DNA from 3 places in the Marinomonas foliarum genome. Region 2 is predicted to be linked to each of the others. Evidence: predicted binding sites of a transcription regulator. Region 2 holds the regulator's gene; each other region holds the start of a gene.

Region 1 (5,270 bases), 120 kb from region 2:
GCTGATGGAACTACGACAGGCTTAGATGGCAGTATCTCGTATCCTGATGGACGAGTTATGCAGCCGGACGGTTCTATGGTTCACCCAGATGGGACAATTAATCACCCAGATGGAGCAGTAACTCAGCCTGATGGTACCTATATCGAGGCAGAGAAAAAATACGGTCAGCCGTTAATTACTGCAGAATCAGTGTCTATTACAGATATTAAGAACTCGCAAAGTATGATCGCTATGTTGGATACCATGATTCAAGCGGTTGACTCCAAACGAGCGGAGCTAGGTGCAGTACAGAACCGTTTTAGTTCTACTGTGAATAACTTGTCTAGCATCTCTGAAAACGTTGCGGCAGCCCGATCTCGTGTAAGAGATGCTGATTATGCAGCTGAAACAGCTTCATTGACAAGCTCTCAAATTATTCAGCAAGCGAGTTCTACTATCCTTGCTCAAGCAAATCAAAGACCACAGGCTGCATTGCAGTTACTAGGATCGTAAGTGGTTGAACGCGGCTGAAGCTCGTATAAAAAAGCGACTTCGGTTAGAAAAAATTCGAGATCTTCTCGGAATATAGGCTACTTCTCTCTCCTAGAGGTGCCTTTTCAGCCGGGTGAATTTTCACCCGGCTTTTTTTTGCCTAAATAATGCTGATTGATAGTGTTTTTTCGGCTTTTGGAGAGGGTTCTAGGCTTATGCCGTAGGTGTTTTCTTGCAAATTAGAGGGGCTTGTTTTGGTTTCTTCTTGGTAGAGAGCAGCTGTGAGATGGGCTTCTAGTGGGTGGTGGATTTTGACTACTGCTTTATGAGTTGTTGAGAGGCTGTTTGATTTTGATGTTTTTGGAAAATGAACGCTACCAAGTGAGCGATGAGGTCATTAATTAAATGATGATGGCTTCCTTCTGAAGCTTGCTTTGCTAGTGACACAGTGAGAGCGATGCCCTGGTGTGAGAGGTATTCGATTTTTAAAAGTAAGGTGCTGCTCTGATGAGTTTGGTTTTGCTGAAGATATTGGCGCTTTTAAATGGTGAGTTGTGCCTTTTGGGGCTGTTTCAAAAGCCTAATTTTCTTACGGCATCTCTGTGTACAAGTAAAAAAGAATGTAGGGCAACTCAATCTTCAAGAGCAGGGCTCGATTCTCATGTGTATAGCTATGTCTTCATCTTGTTCGTTAGGTAGAAGTACTACATGAGAGTGATGAAGTCGTTTGGTGAGTGAAATTTATAGATTTGTGGTGCCAGTAATGCACAGCGATAAAAGTGAGGTAGTTGGTTGGTTTTAATTTGTTGAAAGCGTTGGTCGTTTTATTTGATCCGCAGAGGTGTTGATTATCGGATAGTTAGCTCTGTCATATAGGGCTTGCCTGTGAGGATGTAATTTGAAGCGTCATTTTATACGACACAGTTGTGTCTTTATTTTAAGTGCCGAGGGGATAAGAGTAGCGGTTAGCTCCGTATTACTCTGGCTGATGAGCTGTGTCCTTTGAAAAAAGACTTCTTAAATTGAAAGTGGCCGGGTGGAGTTATTGCTGCGAGGCTTGGTTGTGTCGAATTGATTTCTTAGGAAGTCGTATGTGTGCTGAGAGCTGCTTTTGATCGCAATCGTTTCGAGTTGATGTTTATTCGCTTCGCTTCGCTTGCGCGTAGCTGAAAATTTTTTGGGTTATTTAGTGGCACAGTTGCGTCTTTATTTTGATTGCAGAAGAAGCTTGCAGCGCTTGGTGACGTGGAGTGTGTCAGTTAAAAGGTGCTTTAGTTAGTTGAAAATGGCTGATGCAAAAAGAAGCATTGCTGGGATTTCTCTGTATCGAAGCGGTTGTTGAGGTGAGTCTATTTGAATTTATTGCTGTTCTTGGTGATTAACGTTTGGGGTTGTATTGCTACTAAATTTGTTTCTCTTTGCGAACGCCTGTTTGAAAAGAAATCCCGTTTTCTAGTGGCACAGTTGCGTCTTTATTTTGACTGCAGAAGAAGCTTGCAGCGCTTTAGTTAGTTGAAAATGGCTGATGCAAAAAGAAGCATTGCTGGGATTTCTCTGTATCGAAGCGGTTGTTGAGGTGAGTCTATTTGAATTTGTTGCTGTTCTTAGATATTAACGTTTGGGGTTGTATTGCTACTAAATTTGTTTCTCTTTGCGTACGCCTGTTTGAAAAGAAATCCCGTTTTCTAGTGGCACAGTTGCGTCTTTATTTTGGGTGTGGCGAGCGGGTTTGTGTTGCACCTAAGAATAGCTTGCATCGAACGAAAGAGAGGGGGGGAGACTGCAATAAAAACACATTGCTGGGGTTTTGCTGTGTCGAATTGATTTTCGAGGAGGGTGCTTGTGCCTAGAGTAAATATGACAGTTAGCGTTTTAAATTATTTGGCCACTGGCCTTGTTTGTTTGTGCTTACGCATGCTCGAAAAAAGATTGGATTGTTTATTGGCACAACTGCGTCTTTATTTTGAGTCAGTCTTTGAGAGCTAGAAACGCTTTATTAGTGATGTGTGTCGGCCTCTTTGTTTGGAGGCGTTTAAGTGAGTCATGTGTTCACTTGCAGATGCAGTTTGGTTTTATGTTTTTGATAACTGTCTTGTTGCTACTTGTTTGTGGAGGCAATGTGGCTCCGACTGCGGCTGTGGTCAGCCGATTTGTGGCAACGCAGCGTCTGTTTTTTAAGTGTTTGTTGCCTTAGTGGCAACGCATTGTATTGGTGCTATTTGGGTGTTGTTGGGGGAATGGGTGTATTGAATGTCAGTATTCTGCCAAGACTCAGCATTATAAGGCGCTTGGAGTGGTTTTTTTAGACTTTTTGTTCATAAAACACACACTTTAGAAGGAAAGCGCAAAAAAATTTAATTGTTTTTTAATTCAGTTAAAACAATTAGTTAGGCATTAATTTGCCGCTTCATGGGATGTTTTTTTCCACTTCGAGGAAAAAATATTCCGAAATTGACTAAAGGTTTTCAATTAATTGTCGAAAACCTTATACGATCTGCTTTTTTGCGGAGTTTAATGAAACCTAGGAGGCTATAATGGCTCTATACGTTAATACGAATACTTCATCTTTAAGCGCACAGCGTCAGTTGATGAACTCAGGCAAAACTTTAGATACGTCCTTTCAGCGTCTATCTTCTGGTTTGCGTATCAATAGTGCAGCAGATGATGCCGCAGGTTTGCAGGTTTCTAACCGATTAACTTCTCAGGTTAATGGTTTGAATCAGGCGGTCCGTAACGCCAACGATGGTATCTCTGTAGCTCAAACTGCTGAGGGTGCGTTGGACGAAACAACAAACATGTTGCAACGTATGCGTACACTGTCTATTCAGTCTGCCAACGGCTCTAACTCTGACGCAGACCGTAAAGCACTACAGCAAGAGATTACGGCGCTATCTACAGAGATTGACCGTATCGCTTCTGATACTACTTTCGGTGGTCGTAGCTTACTTGACGGTTCTTATGATGGTGTTTACCAAGTTGGTGCAGATGCGAACCAAACAATTAGTTTTGATTTGAGTGCAGGTGAAAATCAGGATTACGCAAGTAACGGCGGTTTCACTATGGCTGGTCTGTCTTCTAATGCGGCTGAAGAAGCTAAATACCAAGAAGAAGTTGCTGCTTATAATGATTACTTCGTACAGAAAGATGCGGCAAAAGCACAAGCAAGAGCTGAAGCTGAAGCTAACGGCGATGATTATGAAGACCCAGAATTAGAAGCGATTGCTGCTGCTGAAGAGCGTGGTGAAGTTTATGTGGACCCAAATGCGCCAGCAATGCCACAGCCACCAGCGAGCCGTTCAAGTAGCTTTGGTGACACTGAGCAAGGTTTTGGTTCTCCATCGGTTACATCTATTCAAAATGCGCAAAGCATGATCTCTATTTTGGATAATATGATTTCTGCTGTAGGTTCTAAGCGTGCTGAGTTGGGTGCGATTCAAAACCGTCTAGGTTCTAGTATCAGTAACTTGAGTAATATCTCTGAAAACGTATCTGCTGCACGTTCTCGTGTACGTGATGCTGACTTCGCTGAAGAAACTGCTAAACTAACAAGTTCTCAGATTCTACAGCAAGCAAGTTCATCTATATTGGCTCAAGCGAACCAACGTCCACAAACTGCTTTGTCTCTTTTGGGCTAAAATTATTAGTGTTAACGAAAAGCTGGGACTTTGTTCCAGCTTTTGTTTCATTTAGAGGGTTAATGATATGTCAATTAATTCCAGTGATTTTTCAAAACAGTCTATGGGAGTGGTGACAACTAGGCAGGATCAGCGAGCGGATGAACAATTTAGAGCATTGCGTGAAGCAAATGCTAAAGTAATACAGAATTCAGCCGATAGTAACAGAGCGGATGCTAATAGTAGCAATAGTCAGGGGTCTTCAAACTCTCCTAGCGTAGATCCTAAACAGATTGAGAATGCGAATATTAAAATGTCTCAATTGAATGTTCATTTATCGTTTGAAATGACTGAAGATCGCAAGAATAATATTGTTAAAGTGTTAGACCAAACGACAGGGGACGTGGTGCGTCAAATGCCCACAGAAGAGTTCCTGAAGATGTCAGAAAGAATTGATGCTATCATGAATCAGCTAAGTGACGTAAAAGGTACATTAGTGAATAGTGAAGTGTGATTTTGTTATAAATGTTATGTTGTAAACTTGGGGAGTTGCTATGGCTATTGGCTCATTAGGTGCTGGGTCTGGACTAGATCTTGAATCCCTAGTAAGTGATATGGTGAGCGCAAGAAGAGATACAAAAGTAAAGTTGTATCAAGACAAACTCGCTGGATATGAGGCGGAACTTTCTGCTCTCGGTTCAGTTGGCTCCGCAATTGATAACTTCAAAACATTTGTAAGCACTTTGAATAATGCCGACCTTTTTTCTGGTCGTAATGCTTCCATAGAAGACACGGATGGCAAACAGTCATTTTCTGTTGTCGCAGACAAAACCGCTTCCACCGATAAATATTCTATTCAGGTTGATCAGCTAGCTAAAGGCAGTCGTCTTGTTTCTGATATCACATCCTTTACCTCTAGAGATGAAAAAGTAACCTCTTCAGGCGGCGAGCTTAGATTAACTGCGGGTGATCAAAAACTTGTTTTAGATGTAAAGCCAGACACTACTTTGTCACAGCTTCGTGAACAGATAAATGCCGAAGGAAAAGACTTTGGTGTATCTGCTAATTTAGTTGATGATGGTGATGGGCATATGTTTTTCACTATTACTTCAACCAAAACCGGCGCTGGAAATACCTTAAAAATTGATAGTAGTAACTTAACATTAGACAGTGTAGGCATTGGTG
Region 2 (5,270 bases):
ATCCAGTAAGGCTTCAAATTCATCTTCTGTTATTTCGTCTGAAGATGTTACCGCCTCACTTTTCTCTTCATCGTCTATTCCTGGCGCACTATTACCATGTAGTTGATCTAATAAAGCATCAAACTCATCTTCGGTAATCTCGTCATCTGTTTTTGAGTCAGATTGAGACGCTTTAGCACCCTCAGCACTTTTGTCTGTCGCCTTTACAGGAGCATCACCAAGCGCATCAAGCAGGGATTCAAATTCATCATCAGAAATATCTTCAGGCTCATCCGCAGAAGCAGCCTCTTCCTTCTCAGGCTCCTCCTCTACTGCCTCATCTTCAACAACTTCTTCGACGTCATCATCCTGAGCAGCAAGCTCTTCTGCAGTTGGCGGCTTTGCATATACAGCGAGCGCTGCAATTAGCTCTGGGGAAGCAGGTTCAGGATCACCACCAGCACGAACAACCTCGAACATTTCGTTTACAGCATCAAGCGCCTGCAAAACGATGTCCATCAAATCAGAATCTATTTTACGCTGACCGTTCCTTAAGATATCAAAAACGTTCTCAGCATAATGACAGCATCCAACCAACGCATTTAATTGTAAAAACCCAGCACCACCTTTGACGGTGTGAAAACCACGAAAGATTGCGTTCAGCAATTGCTTATCGTCTGGATTCTGCTCTAAATCTACTAATTGTTCGGAAAGCTGCTCTAGGATTTCACCAGCTTCTACCAAAAAATCTTGTAGTATCTCTTCATCGACCTCGAAACTCATCCTCAGCTCCTTCTAGAAACCAAGACTTGATAGCAAGTCGTCTACTTCGTCTTGACTATTCAGTACTTCAGGGTTGTTTTGTTTATTAATAGCTGGGCCATGTCCACGAGTGTCATCGTGTTCAGACTCTTTCTCTGTGTGTTCAATACCGGAGATACTATCAACGCGTCCAGCAACAGCAACGAGATGTACAAGTTTTTCTTCTACATCACGAATTAAATCATTCACTCTAGCGATAACTTGACCAGTTAGGTCTTGATAACCTTGCTCTAGAAGAATTGTGTTGAGGTTTGAATGCAAGGTGGTGGCACTATCGTCCGCATAAGATAAGAAGACATCAATACGCTTGTATAAATCTCTAAATTCTTGCGGCGTTAAATCTCGCTGAATTAAACGACTCCAGTCTTTGCGTAGCTCTCTCGCCTGGCTTTGTAGTTCGCTGGCGACAGGAACACTACTATCAACCATATCCATGGTTTTATTAGCAGCTGCACTAGTCGTTTCAATAACATAATTCAACCGATCCGAGGCATCAGTAATTTTGGTAACAGACTCGTTCCCGCCTTCACCAACAACAAGGTCCATTGAATCAACCTGAAAATCACGAATAGCATCATGCAAACTTCGAGTTAAAAAACCCACCTCGTTGTAGAAACTATTATGACGAGCTTCACTCAGTTCTTGAATCTTTTTAATTGCCCCACTGAAGTCACCGACTTCTATGTGATTTAAAAGCTCAACTGCGCCGTCTTTAACTAGATTTTCAAAATCCACTAGTCCAGATCCCAATATCTTTGACATCTACATTCCCTATTTTGCAGCATCTATTCGTTCGAATATTTTCTCAATTTTTTCTTTGAGAGCCACCGCAGTAAACGGCTTAACAACATAACCATTCACCCCAGCCTGAGCTGCAGCAATAATTTGGTCACGTTTAGCTTCTGCCGTTACCATAAGTACTGGAATACTTTTCAATTTTTCATCTGCACGTACGGCACGAAGTAATTCAATCCCAGTCATACCTGGCATATTCCAATCGGTCACGAGAAAATCAATCGTCCCAGCTTGAAGTATAGGTAACGCAGTCGTCCCATCATCAGCTTCAACTGTATTGGTAAACCCTAAATCCCGTAATAGGTTTTTAATGATTCGTCTCATTGTCGAGAAATCATCAACAATCAGGATCTTCATGTTTTTATCCAATGCAACCTCCACACCCTAAAGGTAATATTTCACAACTCATAATTAATCTCGCCAATCACTTAATCTAGCTCTCAATCTCATAGCCGCTTGACTATGTATTTGACTAACTCTTGATTCACTAACACCTAGTACTGCGCCAATTTCTTTTAGATTAAGTTCTTCATTATAATAAAGAGACAAAACCAGTTTTTCTCTTTCCGGTAGATTATCAATCTCTGTTGCTAATTGACTCTGAAAACCACCCTCTTCTACTAAAGAGTAAGGTGCATTTTCCACTTCTGATTCAACGCTATCTAGATTATTTGTATCAGAGTCTAGCATCTCTTCATAGCTAAACAACTGAGTAGACATGGATGAATGAATCATTTCATGGTATTCATCCATGCTTATATTCATGTGTGCTGCCACCTCCATATCTGAGGCTTCTCGACCTAGGGTCGCTTCCAATTCCTTTATAGCATTAGCAACCGCTCTACCGTTGCGTCTAACTGAACGAGGAGCCCAGTCCGTTTTTCGCACTTCGTCCATAATGGAACCACGAATACGAATCCCAGCATAGGTTTCGAAGCTAGCACCCTTGGTAGATTCAAAGCGTTTATACGCCTCAATCAGCCCCATCATGCCAGCTTGAATTAAATCATCTACATCTACACTATCGGGCAATCTAGCCAATAGGTGATAGGCAATTTTTTTCACTAAATACCCGTATTGCTCAACAATCGCATCTATTGAGAGAGTTGCTTTTTTGGAGTATGTGTTATATCCGTTTTTGGTCTGCATAAAATAGTCTAAGCAACCTTTACCATTTAAGTTAGTTGCGCTAACTAACTGTACTACATAGTTTGGCGCAACGCTTTCAGTAATAACATAATTTTACTAACTACCATACTTTAGTGACCCATAAAGCTGACTATAGTGCTCTGCTGTATAAACAGCTCTACTAATCAGGTTATGTGCACGAGCTGGCTCGATATCATCTGGTATCCTTTGGCCATCCGCGATATATACAACAGGAAGCCCTTCTTCAATAACTACACTAATCGCTTCACCAAGTGAAGCTGATTCGTCAAGCTTACTTAAAACACACCCATCCAACTGCACCTGAGAGTAAACTTCAGTTACTGTTTTCAACACTTGTCTTTGGCTTGTACAAGGCAACACCAATAGCTTTTTCAGGCTAGCTCTTGCGCGCTTCATCATTAACAATTGCCGTTCAAGGTTGGAATCTCTTGGGTTCATACCTGCCGTATCAACAAGCACTAAAGAGTAATGCGCGTATTTTGCCAACACTTCATTTAAATCAGAGTATTCATTAACGACTTCAACTGGGACGTTTAAGATACGGCCAAATGTTCTCAACTGTTCATGAGCGGCTATTCGGTATGTATCTGTTGTAATTAACACAACACCTTCAGAGCCATGCTTCAATACATGCTGAGCGGCAATTTTACCGATCGTTGTCGTTTTACCAACACCTGTGGGGCCCATAAAGGCAATACAGCCACGCAATTCAGAAGAGCTAGATCGAATAGGTATATAGTCCGCCAAGTGCGCCAACAACCGATTCCAGTCATCTTCACGCCCTTTAAGGTCTATGTCATCCATTAGTCTAGACACAACAAACTCAGATAAACCTAAACCTTTCAGTTTTTCACGCGCTCTAGCCTCCACAGAGGACTCTTTAACTGAGCTTCGATTATCATTCTGCTGATGCTGCTCTAACATTGCTCGAACATTTTTCAGTTCTAGTTCCATGTCCTGCAATTGCTTAGCATTTTCGCTGTTCTTTACAGACAAGGCCTCTTCAACAGCTGGGTCTTCCTTATCATCAGAAAGTGGTGGCATTTCAATTTGAGAGGCTTGACGCGATTCCGCATAAGAAGGTGCATCATTTTTAGGTGGCGTAGTTTGCTGCTTTGCTCGTTCGATACGTTCTAAATAATTCGCACTAGGGTCGGCAGAAGAGTCCGAACGTGGCGAACTAGAACGCTTAGATGACATGCTAGAAGGTAATGATCCATCGTAATCTAGAGCGGCAACAATTTCTATCTCGCCTGTCGGCAGACGTTGATTTGACAAGATAACCGCATCAGGACCTACGGCATCACGAACTTTCCGTATCGCCTGACGCATGTCTGGTGCTCGAAACCGCCTAATTTGCATGAATAACTTAATCCTTACAGTTTATTTTTCTTACAAATCCATAGCTTACCCGAAAGATTCCAATAAATATAGATACAATATTTTACAGAAAACTGGCAATTGCTATTGTCCAATAACCCCCACGACTGTAATGCGTTTATGGTCTGGAACCTCTTGATACGAAAGTACAGACATATTCACCATACCGTAGCGCATAAAACGCGCCAACATGGGTCTAATTGGTGCAGAAACAATCAAAATAGGTGTATTTCCCATCGCCTCTTGCTGCTCTGCAGACTGCCTCAAAGAGGTTTGCAATTGCTCTGCCATCTGTGGCTCTAGGATCAACGCCTCCTCATTTTTAATACCAGACTGCTGACTCTGCTGAACAGTCTGCATTAACATTTTTTCTAACTGGGGCTCTAAGGTCAATACAGGAATTTCATCAACACCATCTGCCAATGTTTGAATAATCAATCGTGACAAGGAGGTTCTTACTGCCGCAGTTAATATCATAGGATCTTGGGTTTTTGGCTGAACACCCATTATCGATTCAGCGATCGTCCTCATATCTCTTAGAGGAACACCTTCGATCAATAGATTCTGCAACACTTTAAGCAAGACACTTAAGGGCACAGTATTAGGTACTAACTCTTCGGCCAACTTCGGATTGTACTGTTTCAATAGACTCAATAACTGCTGAACTTCATCATGACCAATCAACTCATAAGCGTGTTTATGCATTATTTGGTTAATATGGGTAGCGACGACAGTACTAACGTCAACCACAGTATAACCATAGGTTTGTGCCTGATCCCTTTTCTTTGGGTCAATCCAAACGGCATCCAAACCAAATGAAGGGTCCTTACCAGCGATACCATCAATAGACCCAAAGACTTGACCTGGATCAATCGCCAAATCTTTATCTGGATGCACTTCAGCCTCTGCCAAACTCACGCCCATCAGTGTGACTCTATAAGCATTTGGCATCAAATCCAAATTATCCCGAATATGAACACTAGGCACCAAAAAGCCCAAATCTTGGGACAATTTCCGACGCACTCCCTTTATCCTAGCCAATAATTCACCACCCTGCGTTTTATCAACCAAAGGAATTAAACGGTAGCCAACTTCTAAACCCAGCATATCCACAGGAGCCACAT
Region 3 (5,270 bases), 130 kb from region 2:
AGATTCATTGGGAACGATTGCTCAAGGTATGCTTGAGGCTTCTAATGTTAACTCGATCGAAGAGCTTGTTAATATGATTACGACACAACGAGCTTATGAAATGAACTCAAAAGTCATTGCCTCTGCAGACGGCATGATGAGCTTCGCAATACAGCAGTTATAGTAATATGTGGAAAATGATGAAGATTAAATTTGCCTTATTAATTTTATTTAGTGTTAGTTTGTCTGGTTGTCTCACTTGGGATGTCAATCAGCAAGCGGTAGCTAATGCGGCGGCAGCTGGAGCGGCGGCTGCCGTAACGGAAGCTGTCATTGATGCTGTAGCTGATGAAAATGATGAGGATGAATCTTCATCGGAAGAGGCTCGAGCTGGCTATGTGCCTGATCCGAATGACCCTTTAAATGGTCCTAATATTAGCCAATCGATTCAATCTGATGATCCATATTATACTCCAGTTTATCCCAGTGGTATGACGCCTTCTCAAGCCCCAACGGGTGGTATTTATCAGGCGAGCATGGGGGATGTATTTTTTGGGGATCAAAAAGCGAGTAAGGTTGGTGATATTTTGACCATCAATCTAAACGAGACAACAACATCTACAAAGGCTAATGCGGCCACGGTTTCAAAATCTTCATCAGCGACAATAGAAAACCCAACGGTTCTTGGTCAGGAGTTGAGAGTGGATACAACGCTGCCTCAGCAGGGAACTGATTTTAGTGGTAATGCTTCTGCAAACCAAAATAATAGCTTGAGTGGTACGATTTCAGTGACTGTATATCAGGCATATCCTAATGGTTTGTTGGCGGTTCGTGGTGAAAAATGGCTGCGCTTGAACCAAGGTGATGAATATATTCGTTTCTCAGGTATGGTTAGAAAACAGGATATTTCCCCTGAAAACACGGTTGAATCTGAACGTGTGGCGGATGCAAGAATTACCTATTCTGGTACAGGTGATGTTGCGGCTGGAAGTGAACAAGGTTGGGTGAGTCGTTTGCTTAATACTAGCAACATGCCATATTAATTTAATGAGCTAACTGCAGGGGACTGGTTCCTCGTAAATAGGTGATGTGATGAAGCACATAGCGCTAATTGTCTTATATTGTTTATCGTTTTCTGTTCAGGCTGAGCGCCTGAAAGACATTGCTAGTGTTCAGGGGGTTCGAGAAAACCAATTGTTTGGTTATGGTTTGGTAATCGGCCTTAATGGAACGGGTGATAGTACGGCTTTTACCAATCAGAGCTTTGCGAGTATGTTGTCTCGGTTTGGTGTGACCTTGCCGGATGGTGTGAATGCTACGTCTAAGAATGTTGCCGCGGTTTCTTTGACGGCCACTTTGCCAGCTTTTTCTAAACCGGGTCAAAAAATCGATGTGACAGCTTCATCGATTGGTAATGCGAGTGCATTGCGTGGTGGTACACTTTTACTTTCTACATTGAAGGGGGCAGATGGTGCTGTTTATGCTATTGCACAAGGTAACCTTGTTGTTGGTGGATTAGGCGCTGATGGCTCAAGGAACTCTGTCAACGTGCCTACTGTTGGGCGCATTCCTAATGGTGCTAGTGTTGAGCGCGTCGTGCCTAGTAGTTTTAATACTGGTGACACCTTAACGTTTAATTTGAATCGCCCAGATTTTACAACGGCTAAACAAGTATCAGATAAGATTAATGATCTCCTTGGACCTGGTGTGGCAACAACTTTAGACGCAACGTCTATTCGTGTGTCGGCGCCGAGAGATCCAAGTCAGCGTGTGACCTATTTATCTATTCTTGAAAACCTAGATGTCGAAGTAGCTGAAGAGCGAGCTCGTATTGTGGTGAATTCGCGTACTGGAACCATTATTATTGGTCAGCATGTTAAGGTCTCACCAGCAGCCATTACTCATGGTAGTTTAACTGTGACTATTCAAGAAGTGCCTCCAGTGGTTGGTCAAGATGGCACGGTAACGGGTGGAGAGACGATACTATCACCACGCGAGGGTATTGAAATAGCGCCTGATAGTGGGCGAATGTTTGTTTTTGATCCGGGTGCGTCATTGAATGATATTGTGCGTGCTGTTAATCAGGTTGGCGCAGCGCCTGGTGATGTTATGGCAATATTGGAAGGCTTAAAGCAGGCCGGTGCGATTAATGCTGATTTAGTGGTGATATAGCTTTGGTTATGAATTCGGTGCCGCCTAAACAAGACTTTTTCGCCGATTTTTCGACGTTAACTGATTTGAAGACTAAGGCGCAAAAAGACCCTGATGGCGCGTTAAAAGACGTAGCTCAGCAGTTTGAATCTATTTTCATTAATATGCTACTAAAGAATATGCGTAGTACTAATGAAGCAATCGGTGGTAGTTTGTTTTCCAGTGCGCAGACGAAGCAGTATCAGGAGATGATGGACTCTCAGATGTCGCAGAGCATGGCTAAGTCCGGCGGTATTGGTTTATCCGATGCGCTTATTCGTCAGTATCAAACTCAGCAGCAGGCTCGCATCAGTTCGCCTGAAGCAAAGCGGCGTGGTGATACGGACTTCCTGAATCAAGTGGCAAAACAGGACTTAGTTCGAATTCAAGCGTTAGCACACCGCGCTTCGACGGAATTTATTGAGTCTGTACAGCAAGAAGTCAAACAAAAGAATCTGAGTGAGTCGGTAGGAGAGTCTTCTGTTTCCGCTCTTTCTGTGGTGTTTGGTTCTCCGCAGGAATTTGTTGATAATCTTTGGCCGCATGCCCAACGTGCAGCCGAAAAACTAGGCGTGAACCCTAAGGCAATATTAGCGCAAGCAGCGTTGGAAACAGGTTGGGGTAAATACCCAATTGCTAAAGAAGACGGCGCTGCCAGTTTTAATTTATTTGGCATCAAAGCTGATAATCGTTGGCAGGGTGATAGAGCTGTGGTTAGTACATTAGAGTTTCGTGATGGTGTTGCTAAACGTGAAAGAGCAGCGTTTCGTGCCTACGACTCTTTTTCGCAAAGCTTTGAAGATTATACGAATTTTTTATCCTCTAGTGAGCGGTATAAAGATGCCATTGAGGCTGGGGATGACGCGTCAATGTTTGCCGCTTCTTTGCAAAAAGGCGGCTATGCTACTGACCCTAAATACGCTGAAAAAATTGATAGTATCCTTTCTAGTGAATGGTTTAAGCGACTTTAGGGCGCTTTTTAGTATGCACTCGATGGTTTTTAATTTCGCCTAAAATCATCTAAAAGTTAGGTTTTTGTCGTTAAAATCTGTTTCTTTAATGTTTTTTGTTATTTGAACTTCCCTCCATAAAAAATATTTCGAAATTAAATCCCTTTAAATCTCAGTGTTGGTAAAATTCTTGCATCTATAGTTGTTAGAGCTAGGTTAGAAATATAGCTATTTTTGAAAAACGTACTAGAGGTGTGAGCAATGGGCTCAAATTTATATTCAATTGGTTTGTCTGGACTTCAGTCTAGTAATGCCCGTATTAATACGACAGGGCAGAACACATCCAATGTGGATACTGAGGGCTATAGCCGTCAAAGAACCGACACCACTAGTTCGCCTGTAGGAGGCGTAGTTCTTCGTGACACCTCGCGTCTTGTCGATAATTTTGTTAGTAAGCAAGTTCGTACGGATACTTCGACGCATTCTTACTACGATGCTTATCATTCGATGATATCGACTTCCGACAATTTGTTGGCCGAAGATAGCATTTCTTTAAACACATACCTCAATAAATCCTTTGATGCATTACAGACGGTTAATAATGACCCTACTTCATCATCGTTGCGTCAGCTAGCACACTCAAGTCTTGCGAATCTAGTTCAGCAATACCATGTATTGTCTGGTGTTGTGAGTGATCAAGAAGGGTTGGTTGATGCACAGCTTTCATCTTCTTTGAAGGATGTGAATGCTATCACGTCAAAAATTTCAAATTTGAATAAGCAGATCCTAAAGCAAGAAGGCCTTTCAATTTCGCCAGCTAATGAACTCCGAGATCAACAAGAATTATTGGCGAAGGATCTTTCCAAATACCTAGATGTTAACGCTCAATTTAATGATAAAGGATTGATGACAATTCAGTTGGCGAATGGGCAGCCGTTGGTTATGGACAAGAATCCGACTGAAATCAAAGTTAGGCCTAATCAATTGGAGCCAAAGAAAATTGATTTGGTTGTTAGTTTTGGTGACTACGAAGTTGCTTTAAAAACACAAGGTCTAGGTGGAAGTGTCGGTGGTCTTGTAGATTATAGATCTGAATTTAGTGTGTATGCAGATAGAACCTTAGGTCAGCATGCTATTGCTTTAGCGGATGCCATGAATACCCAGAATAAAAAAGGGATTGATGGCGATGGTCTAGTAGGTAAAAATCTATTTTCTTTAGGAGAGATAGAGGTTTACTCATCATTGGAAAATATCCACAAGACTAAGGATATTTCTATCAAGGTATCGGATGGTGAAGCCGCTAAGATCACGAAAGAGACCTTTGAGTTAAGCAGAACGGATGATAATAGGTTTTCTATCAAAAGAATCGATGAAAAGGGCAATGCAACAGAACAGAATATTATTTTTGATCCGTTGTCCTTAGCAAAGGACAGTGGTGGTTATGTTAAAATAGACGAACTGGGTATTGATATTCGTCTTGATAACCTTAGTGCAATTGATGATAACGATGTATTTCGATTTACACCCACGGAAGGTGCTGCTGCTGGTTTGTCGCTATTTGCAAAAAATGGTGAGTCGCTTGCTTTGAGTGCTCCTTTGAGTGTGAATACAGGCTCTGGTAATTTATCTGATGCTCGAATTTCATTGACGTCTATAATGAATACAAACCCTGAAACATCGGCCTTTTCATCTGATGGGCCTCTTTATCCAAGCGCGCCGCACCAAATTTACTTTACTTCTCCAAGCTCGTACGTTGTGCGTGATGCATCTGGAGTAGAGATTGCTTCAGTGAGTAATGTGACTCAGTATACTAAATTGCTTGAGCAAGCTGGGCTTTCTGATGAAGCGGGGTTTGATGTATCAGTTTCATCGAAACCTCAAAAAGGTGATGAGTTTTCTATTGGTACCGATAACATAGGTGTATCTGATAACTTTAATGGTCTTGCTTTGGCTGATTTGCAAAATAAATCCCTAGTGGCTGGTGAAGATACTTTGATGAAGTCATTTTCTGGCTTCATTTCATACGTTGGTAGTAAAACAGCAGAAATAGAAGGGCACGCGGACGCGAGTGAGATAGTGTTAAATGAAAGTCTTGCTCGTCGTGATCGATTGTCCGCGGTAAGTCTTGATGAGGAGGCAGTGAATCTTTTG

The links. The regulator FliA, encoded in region 2, starts transcription of late flagellar genes. The targets are predictions, from matches to a motif close to CTAAAGTTNNNNNNNNNNCNGCCGATA.
Region 1: the regulator FliA is predicted to act here: its motif matches at 2,927-2,953, upstream of JSY38_RS18625 (flagellin N-terminal helical domain-containing protein).
Region 3: the regulator FliA is predicted to act here: its motif matches at 3,301-3,327, upstream of flgK (flagellar hook-associated protein FlgK).

Annotation. Positions count from the first base shown of each region.
Region 1 is NZ_CP070273.1:2,954,791-2,960,060, forward strand. It holds partial or broken gene JSY38_RS18520 (flagellin) at 217-492, shown strand; gene JSY38_RS18625 (flagellin N-terminal helical domain-containing protein) at 3,006-4,106, shown strand; gene JSY38_RS13720 (flagellar protein FlaG) at 4,174-4,599, shown strand; gene fliD (flagellar filament capping protein FliD) at 4,640-5,270, shown strand, end outside.
Region 2 is NZ_CP070273.1:3,076,725-3,081,994, reverse strand. It holds gene JSY38_RS14310 (chemotaxis protein CheA) at 1-762, opposite strand, end outside; gene JSY38_RS14305 (protein phosphatase CheZ) at 775-1,563, opposite strand; gene JSY38_RS14300 (chemotaxis response regulator CheY) at 1,573-1,953, opposite strand; gene JSY38_RS14295 (RNA polymerase sigma factor FliA) at 2,008-2,745, opposite strand; gene flhF (flagellar biosynthesis GTPase FlhF) at 2,842-4,128, opposite strand; gene flhA (flagellar biosynthesis protein FlhA) at 4,231-5,270, opposite strand, start outside.
Region 3 is NZ_CP070273.1:2,945,371-2,950,640, forward strand. It holds gene flgG (flagellar basal-body rod protein FlgG) at 1-163, shown strand, start outside; gene JSY38_RS13675 (flagellar basal body L-ring protein FlgH) at 177-1,022, shown strand; gene JSY38_RS13680 (flagellar basal body P-ring protein FlgI) at 1,072-2,151, shown strand; gene flgJ (flagellar assembly peptidoglycan hydrolase FlgJ) at 2,160-3,140, shown strand; gene flgK (flagellar hook-associated protein FlgK) at 3,381-5,270, shown strand, end outside.